4 regions of the Rugamonas sp. FW305-51 genome follow, and region 1 is predicted to be linked to each of the others. Evidence: predicted binding sites of a transcription regulator. Region 1 holds the regulator's gene; each other region holds the start of a gene.
The links. Region 1 encodes LexA, which represses DNA repair genes until DNA is damaged. Its sites were predicted from a motif close to ACTGTATNNNNATACAGT; they were not measured.
Positions count from the first base shown of each region.

Region 2: AC3WOS_RS26435 (DNA topoisomerase IV subunit B) is a predicted target of LexA. The motif match lies at 1,239-1,256, and genes of this name have one in related genera.
Region 3: imuA (translesion DNA synthesis-associated protein ImuA) is a predicted target of LexA. The motif match lies at 1,346-1,363, and genes of this name have one in related genera.
Region 4: AC3WOS_RS26035 (VRR-NUC domain-containing protein) is a predicted target of LexA. The motif match lies at 1,235-1,252, and genes of this name have one in related genera.

Region 1 covers NZ_JBYSZG010000057.1:24,602-26,800, reverse strand. The annotation lists gene priB (primosomal replication protein N) at 6-314, opposite strand; gene rpsF (30S ribosomal protein S6) at 332-718, opposite strand; gene lexA (transcriptional repressor LexA) at 986-1,624, shown strand; gene AC3WOS_RS25505 (cystathionine gamma-synthase family protein) at 1,784-2,199, opposite strand, start outside.
Region 2 covers NZ_JBYSZG010000064.1:3,660-5,858, forward strand. The annotation lists gene AC3WOS_RS26435 (DNA topoisomerase IV subunit B) at 1-1,214, opposite strand, end outside; gene AC3WOS_RS26440 (response regulator) at 1,399-2,199, shown strand, end outside.
Region 3 covers NZ_JBYSZG010000011.1:6,779-8,977, reverse strand. The annotation lists gene AC3WOS_RS10035 (Y-family DNA polymerase) at 1-676, opposite strand, end outside; gene imuA (translesion DNA synthesis-associated protein ImuA) at 606-1,316, opposite strand; gene AC3WOS_RS10025 (putative Na+/H+ antiporter) at 1,475-2,199, shown strand, end outside.
Region 4 covers NZ_JBYSZG010000061.1:8,066-10,264, reverse strand. The annotation lists gene AC3WOS_RS26035 (VRR-NUC domain-containing protein) at 1-1,210, opposite strand, end outside; gene AC3WOS_RS26030 (phasin family protein) at 1,388-1,942, opposite strand; gene AC3WOS_RS26025 (hypothetical protein) at 2,034-2,199, opposite strand, start outside.

The DNA.
Region 1 (2,199 bases):
TGTATCTAAATAGGTGCGCTGTCTGCGACAGCACGAAAATCAATGATGTGAAATACCAGGCTTTTGCTATTGCGGCTTTTCTTGTTCAGAAATCCCGTGAACTGATATACGCCTGCCAGTGGCGCCTGGCTGAAGCGGCCTGAAATGTCGCCCGCGGCAACCGCGGACACTTCAAACTCGCTCAACCTGGCGATGCCCGCCTCCATCTGCTGCGACCTGTGCTGCAAGGTGGCATTCACAATCGGCATGCCGGCCGGGGTGTACCGGATGGCGTCCCGCTCGGCGATGAGGGCGGTAAACTGGAGCTGGTTCAGTTCGGAATCCTGCTCAATTAAGCGGCTGGAGCAGCGGCTGCTGCTGGAGCTTCAGCGCGATGGGATTTCGCTGCATCTTCACGTTGTACCGACTTCATCATTGGCGAAGGAGCGGTTTCCGCTTTCTTCATCTTGACGGTCAGATGACGCAACACGGCATCATTGAATTTGAATGCGGTTTCCAGCTCGACCAGGGTCTCGTTGTCGCACTCGATGTTCATGCAGATGTAGTGTGCTTTGGCCAGTTTCTGGATCGAGTAAGCCATTTGACGACGGCCCCAATCTTCAACACGGTGTACCGAACCGCCGCGGGTGGTTACGCTGGCTTTGTAACGTTCGATCATGGCGGGCACTTGCTCGCTCTGGTCCGGATGGACGATAAATACTATTTCATAGTGACGCATGCAAACTCCCTTAAGGACTGTGAAAATAGCCCACCCTGGCGTCAAGACAGGTGTGGGAAGAGGTAAGCCGGCGACTATAGCAGCTTTCCTGCCAAAGTTCAATACCGATAGCCGTTTTGCCCGTGGCGGGCGCCAAATGGCGCCCGGTGTGCGCCCCGCGCAAGTTTTTTTCACATTATTTCGCCCAAAGCAAGAAATCCCTCTTGCAATCACAGGCGCACTGTACAAAAATACAGACTGTCTATATACACAGCCCCTGGCGCCCCCATGATTAAGCTCACTGCACGGCAAGAACAAATTCTCAACCTGATCAAGGATGCCATCGAAAACACCGGCTTCCCGCCCACCCGCGCCGAGATCGCCAACGAGCTGGGCTTCAAGTCCGCCAACGCGGCCGAGGAACACCTGCAAGCGCTGGCGCGCAAGGGCGCCATCGAAATCGCGGCCGGCACCTCGCGCGGCATCCGCCTGCTGGGCCAACATGCGGAAGCGGCGGCGGCCAAGGTGGCCGCGTCCGTGATGATGTCGCTGCCGCTGATCGGGCGCGTGGCGGCCGGCTCGCCCATCCTGGCGCAGGAAAACCTGGAGACCAGCTACAGCGTGGACCCGGCCCTGTTCTCGGCCAAGCCCGACTTCCTGCTCAAAGTGCGGGGCGAATCGATGCGCGACGCCGGCATCATGGACGGCGACCTGCTGGCCGTGAAAAAAGTAGACAGTGCCAAGAACGGCCAGATCGTCGTGGCCCGCATCGGCAACGATGTCACGGTCAAGCGCTACCGCAAGACCGGCTCGACCATCGAACTACTGCCGGAGAACCCCGACTTCAAGATCATCAAGGTCGACCCGGAAGCGGACGAATTCGCCCTCGAAGGCCTGGCCGTGGGCCTGATGCGCACCTGGCACTAAGCCGCCCATCCGCCCCGAGCCAGCAGGCCCGCGGCGCCGAATAAAAATGGGGACGTACCCCATTTTCAGGTAGGCCTGAAAATGGGGTACGTCCCCATTTTTTAAAACGCTGCCGTCTTTCCCAACCGAAAAATGGGGTACGTCCCCATTTTTTGGGGTTTAGCAGCCGGCCAGGGCGGTGCGGAAGTCGTCCAGCAAGTCCGCCTCATCCTCGATGCCCACCGATACCCGGATCAGCGATTCGGCAATGCCCATCGATGCCCGGCGCACTGGACCCATTTCGTAGAAGATGGTGTGCGCCACCGGGATGATCAGCGTGCGCGTGTCGCCCAGGTTGCTGGCCGGGATGGCCAGCTTGAGCCGGTTCAGGAAGTCGAAGCAGTCGATGCCGTCCTTGAGCTCGAAACTGAGCAGCGAGCCATACGTGCGGAACAGCTCGCCCGAAATGCCATGCTGCGGGTGCGACGCCAGGCCGGGGTAATACACGGCCGCCACCCGCTCGTCCGCTTCCAGCAGGCGCGCCAGCGCCAGCGCGTTCGAGCTGGTGCGCTCCATGCGCAGCGCCAGCGTTTCCG
Region 2 (2,199 bases), on a different contig from region 1:
AGCGAGCGCAGGCGCGACTGGGCCTGCTTGATCACCAGCTCGGCCAGCTTCTTGCCGTATTCGACGTGCTGGTTGAGCCACAGCTCCAGCGGCGGCTTGGCGAAGGTCGACACCAGGCGCACGGCGTCACGCGAGTTGAGGCGCTCCTTGATCTGGCCCTGGAACTGCGGGTCCAGCACCTTGGCCGAGAGCACGAAGGAGACGCGTGCGAACACGTCCTCGGGCAGCAGCTTGACGCCCTTGGGCAGCAGCGAGTGCATCTCGACGAAGTTCTTGACGGCGCCGAACAGGCCTTCGCGCAAGCCCGATTCGTGGGTGCCGCCGTTCGGGGTGGGGATCAGGTTGACGTACGATTCGCGCACCACGGCGCCTTCCTCGGTCCAGGCCACCACCCAGGCCGCGCCTTCGCCCTCGGCGAAGCCTTCCGCGTCCGGGCCGGCGAACTGCGCGCCCTCGAACAGGGGAATCACGGTCTCGCCGTTGGAGCACTGGGCCAGCGCTTCGGTCAGGTAACCGCGCAGGCCCTCGTTGTATTGCCAGGTCTGGGTGTCGCCGGTCTTGGCGTTGGTCAGCGTGACCGACACGCCGGGCAGCAGCACGGCCTTGGAGCGCAGCAGCCGTTGCAGCTCGACCTGCGAGATCAGGGGCGAATCGAAATACTTGGCGTCGGGCCAGGCGGTGACGCGGGTGCCGGACTTCTTGCCGTCGCGCGGGGCGGGGGCCGACGACAGCGGTTCGACCACGTCGCCGTGCTCGAAGGCCAGCTTGTGCAGGCCGTTACCGTCCGCTTCCTTGCGCCAGACGGTGATTTCGAGCCGCTTGGACAGCGCATTGGTGACCGAGACGCCCACGCCGTGCAGGCCGCCCGAGAAGGCATAGGCGCCGCCCGAGCCCTTGTCGAACTTGCCGCCCGCGTGCAGGCGGGTGAACACGATTTCCACCGTCGGCACGCCTTCTTCCGGGTGCAGGCCGACGGGGATGCCGCGGCCGTCGTCCTCCACGGTGATGCTGCCGTCGGCGTTCTGCGTCACGACGATGTTCTTGCAATGGCCGCCGAGCGCTTCATCGGAGGCGTTGTCGATCACCTCCTGGATGATGTGCAGCGGATTCTCGGTACGGGTGTACATGCCCGGGCGCTGCTTGACGGGCTCCAGTCCCTTGAGGACGCGGATGGATGATTCGCTGTAGTCGGATACGGGTTTTTTAGTGGCCATACGTGGTCAGGCAGTCAATTCGATACTGGGTTTATGTACAGGTTTATGCGGACGCCTGCGTATTCTATCCTCAACGGGCCGCCGTGGTGGCATTCGCGCGGCCGGGATGGGGCGGAAACTGTGGTTAAATAGGAAAAAAAGCAGGTTTAGACACGGTTACGCCCCTATGCCAGTCCCAAATTCCATGCAGAGCGACCAATTTCCCTTCGCCGTGCGGCTGATCGGCTTCGCGCCGGACGACGCGCAGACCCTGGCCGCCCAGCTGGCATGCGCGCCGGGACCGGGGCCGGCGTATTTTTGCCTGTCCGACGACAGTTTGCAAGAGCCCGACCTGCTGATCGCCAACGGCGACGACCTCAAGGCGCTGGCCGCGCTGTCGGCGCTGGCGGCCGGCGCGCTGCGCCCGGCCCTGATTTTGGGCACGCCGGCGCTGGCGCTGCCCTATCCCAGCCTGGAACGGCCGTTCGACTGGGATGCCGTGTACGCGGAACTGGCGCAGCTGGTGGCGCGCCGGGCCGACGCCCTGGCCCGGCTGACGTCGGCCGGGCTGCCACCCGTGCCCGAGCGGCGCCGGCGCGAACGGCTGGACCTGGACCTGACCGATCCGGCCGATTACGCGGCCATGCGGCGGCGCCCCGCGCGCGGCACGGTGCTGGTGGTGGACCATAACGCCACCTTCAGCACCCATATGGGCAAGCTGCTGCAGCCGCTGGGCATTCCCGTCGAGTGGGCCGGCAGCGAGACGGCGGCGCTGCTCACCTGCGGCGCGCGGGCCGTGTCCGTGGCGCTGATCAATACCGCCATCCATCTCGATCCCTATCTGCTGTGCGCCGAGCTGCGCGCCTGCGGCGGCCCGCTGCAGCCGGCCGTGGTGCTGCTGGTGGCGCCGCCCTTCGTGTATGACGCGCGCAAGGGGCGCGAGGCCGGCGCCGAGGGCTTGCTCGACATGCCGGTGACCGATCCGCAACTGCGCAACACCATCAAG
Region 3 (2,199 bases), on a different contig from region 1:
GCCATTCGAACAGCTCGGCCGTCTGCCCGTGCGCGCCGTCCAGCATGTCGAGCAGGGCCCGGCCGCAGCGGCGCTGCAGACCGGGACGGGGCAGGCGGCGCAGCTCGCCCACGGTCAGGCAGCCGATGCCCTCGAACCAGCTCAGGTAGGGCCGCGCGGGCGGCAGCAGGCTGCACGGCAGGCACGCCAGGCGCCGCTCCAGCGTCGCCATCTTCAGGCTGCGCCCGCCCCCGCTGCGGGCCAGCAGCCAGGCGCCCCGCGCCGTGGGCGCGCAGCCGAGCGCGGCCGTGAAGCCCAGCGCCTGCAGGCTGGCCAGCACTTGCCGGCACAGGGCGCGGATGCCGCCGAACAGGCGCAGGCTGGCGCCCACGTCCATCAGCAGCGTCGCTTCCTCGCCCTCGGCCACCTGGGGCGTAAATTGCAGCAGCGCCATGGCCACGGCCTGCAGCGCGTCGGCCTCCAGCGCCGGCGCCCGCTGGTGCAGCTGGGCCTGCGGCGCCAGCATCAGCGCCCCGCCGCGCCGCATGCCCGGCCGCACCCCGGCCGCCTGCGCCTGCGGCGAGGCGGCCAGTACGCGCTCCTGCTCCAGCACCACGCTGGCCTGGTCATCCGACCAGCGCGGGCAAAACACTTCGAGCGGGAGCCGGGGCAGGTAGAGGCCGATCCAGAGACGCATGGCGCTGCAATAAAGAAGGAGTGAGTGGCAGGAACAGCGGCGCATCGCGCTGCGGTCCCCGGCGCTTGACGAAGCCGAGCTCGATGCCGCCGGCCGCCGGCCGCAGCGACAGCCGCAGCGGCGCCGGCGACGCATCCTGCGCCGCCGCCAGCGGCCGCAGCATGCAGAACAGGGTGTCGCCGCTTTGCGCCGCCAGGTGCAGCCGGCGCAGCGTCTCGCCGCGCGCGTGGGACTGCCACAGCAGCAGCGCGCCGCAGCAGCCGCTGCGCAGCACCTGTTCCGCCGCCCACAGGGCATCGGCGCTCCTGGCGCCGCTGCGTATCCAGATCAGCTGCGACGGCGGCAAACCCAGCGCGGCCAGCGCCAGCGCCTGCGGCACATGGGGCGGCTGCAGCAGCACGATGGAGCGCTGGCCCAGGCTGGCCAGGGCCGGCCGCAGCAGCCGCAATTCGCCGCTGCCGGGCTGCTGCACCAGCAAGTCGATCAGCGTGCCCAGCGGCCAGCCGCCGCCCGGCAACTGGGCCGACAGGGCGGCAAAGCCCGTGTCGACGCAGCGGGTGCTGCTGTGCGCCAGTTGCGAAGCGAGCCATAACGACGGATGCACGGCTTCGGGCGCGGCAATGGGAGCGGAACGGGACATGGGATTCAAGCGGGATTCAATCGCAAAATACTGTATAAATACACAGTACTATCTGGCGCCCGTTTTGGCAAGGGCTATCTGCCGCCGGGTGCGGATTGAATATTGGAAACCTTGCATATGCTGTAACATGGAGCCGATACGGACACCAACGGAGCCCCATGACTACCATGCAACTGATCGGCGCCATCCTGTTCGGCCTGGCGCTGCTGCACACCTTTGCCGCCAAGTCGTTCGAAGTGCTGGCCCACCGCCACCCGCGCCACGCCGGCCTGTTCCACCTGCTGGGCGAGGTCGAAGTGGTGTTCGGCTTCTGGGCTTTCGTGCTGGTCATCGCCATGGCCCTGCTGCAAGGCGGCCAGGCCGCCATCGATTACGCGGAAACGCGCCAGTACACGGAGCCGCTGTTCGTGTTCGTCGTCATGGTGGTGGCGGCCTCGCGGCCCGTGCTCGACATCGTGCAGCGCACGCTGCGCCTGCTGGCCCGGCTGGTGCCGCTGCGCACGGAACTGACGCTGGTCTGGTTCGGCCTGGCGCTGGTGCCGCTGACGGGTTCCCTGATCACGGAGCCGGCCGCCATGACGCTGGCCGCGCTGATGCTGGCGCCGCAGGTGTTCCGCCACGGCATGCCGGAATGGCTGAAGTATGCGGCGCTGGGCGTGTTGTTCGTCAACGTCTCGATCGGCGGCACGCTGACGGCCTACGCCGCGCCGCCCGTGCTGATGGTGGCCACCACCTGGCAATGGGACAGCGCCTTCATGGCCAGCCACTTCGGCTGGAAGGCCGCCATCGCCGTGCTGTTCAACGCCACCGTCGTCACCTTCCTGCTGCGCCGCCATGTGGACGGCGCCGCCGCGCAATCGGGCGACGCGGAGCAAGCACCGGT
Region 4 (2,199 bases), on a different contig from region 1:
GGAACGGATGGAAGAAGGCGCCGGGGATGGCGCTGAAGACGGCGTCCCAGCACAACAGGCCGAACAGGGAGTTGATCAGCGCGTTTTCCACGTAGTAGACGGGGGCGTCGTCGCGCGTCAGGTGGTCGCGCACGACCAGCTCCACGTAGCTCGGCTGGTCCGGCGGCGGCAGGCTCAGGTCGATGCGCTCGGGCTGGACGGGCGCGGCGCCGGCAGGCTTGGCGTGGCCCAGGCTGCGCGCCAGGCGCGGCGCCATGCGCAGCAGCTGCAAGCGTTCCGCCTCGCTCTCCGGCTGGGCCCAGGCCGTTTGCAGCAGGGCGTAGGCCGCCTCCGGCCGGCCATCCTTTTCCAGCACGCGGATGGCGCGGGCGCGGGCGCCGGGATAGGCGCAGTCCGCGTACAGCGCATGGGCGGCGGCCCAGTCCTGCTGCTTTTCCAGCTGCTGGGCGATCTGGAACAGCAGGCGGTCGCGCCGGCTGTGCAGCCATTCATTGTCGGGCGCGCAGGGCGGCAGGCCGGCCAGCACCTCGGCCACGTCCTCACCGGCCAGGAAGCGTTCGCGGCACTGGTGCAGCTGCAGGTAGTCGTCGATGTCGCGCCGGGTGCGGAAACCGCGCGCGGCCGGCGAGAACGCCACCTTCTCGTACTGGTAGATGCCCAGGTCCGACAGTACGAACTCGGTCCAGTCCTGGTGGTAATTGCCGAAGAAGATGAGGCGCAGCCGGTCGCACAGGGGCTGGGTGACGATGTGGTAGACCTGGTCGCCCGCGTCCGGATACCAGGCCGAAAAGCGGTGGGCACCCTCGTGGCGGGGGCGCAGCGCGTCCAGCTGTTCCGCCTTGCGCAGCGATTTTTCCTGGGGCGACAGCTGGAACAGGTGGCCGATCTCCGGTTTTTGCAGCAGATCGAACAGCTGGTCCAGCGTCAGCACGGGGTCGGCCGCGATCCAGCCCTGTTCGACCAGCGGGGCGGCGGCGGCCATGGCATTGCCGATTTCCGCGTAGGCCAGCTTGCTGGCGCGAAACAGCTCACCCTTGCGCATCACCATGCGCACGAACAGGGCGCGGGCGGTCTGGGGCAGGGCGGGGAAACCGTGGATGAAGGCGCGTTCGTCGGCCGTCAGCAGGTCGTCGTAGCGTTCGCCTATCCACGCCAGGACCTGATGGAAGTTATCCAGATAGTAAAACGGGTTTTCCAGGACTTTGATCATTGCGGCGGGCGGGACGACGGGATAACTGTATCTATGTACAGTCTATCGTGTCCGGCGCCGCTTGCCCAGCACATTCGGAACAGGACGACACCCAGCGGCAGGGCACAGAAAAATGGGGACGTACCCCATTTTAGGAAAACGGAAGAAATGGGGTACGTCCCCATTATTTCGGGGCGCTTACTTCTTCGCGCCCTTGGCGGGAGCTTGGTCGACGATGGCGGCGGCTTTGGCGATCTGGGCTTCGACCGCTTGCACGGCTTGCTTGGTGGCCGTCGTCACTTGCTCGTAGCCGCTGAAGGCGTTGTCGATGGCGGTCTTGACGATCTGTACCGCGTTCTCGGAACCGGGACGCACATTCTTGGTCACGTCGTAGATCAGTGCGCTCAGGTTGCTCTTGGCTTCGGCCATGTGGGCGTCGGCGGCGCGGGTGAATTCTTCGCGGATCTCGGCGATGATGTCGCCCAGCTGCTGGTTGTAGGCGGCGGCGCCGGCCATGCCGGGCTGTACGTGGGCGGCGGCCAGTTCCATGGCCGCTTTCGGGTCCTGCGCCTGGCTCATGGCCTTGCCGGCGGCCAGGCCGTCTTCCACGTTGGACTTGGCGGTGGCCATGTTGAGCGCCACGACTTGTTCCACCCCTTGCACGGCTTTGTTGGTCAGGGCGTTGAAGGTTTCAAGCTGAAATTCAAACAGGGCTTTGGTGGCGTTGGCAAATTGTTCGGGATTCGTAAACATAGATTCTCCTCGTTGTGATGGGATACAGCTATTGCTTGTTTGAAACCGGTCCTGCGGCATCGCCGGGGCTAACCCGTGTGTTTGCACCTCATTATTTAGCAAGTGATAGCTTTTCGCAACGGCTATCTCGGTAGGGACCGCCAGCCCGCTCCCAGCCCGGGCCCAGCGGCGTCTGCGAACAGACGGTGGTGCCGTCGAGCTTGCTGCGCCATTTGAACCAGGGCGCGGGCGCGGCGCTTAGGGCCGCGCTGGCCAGC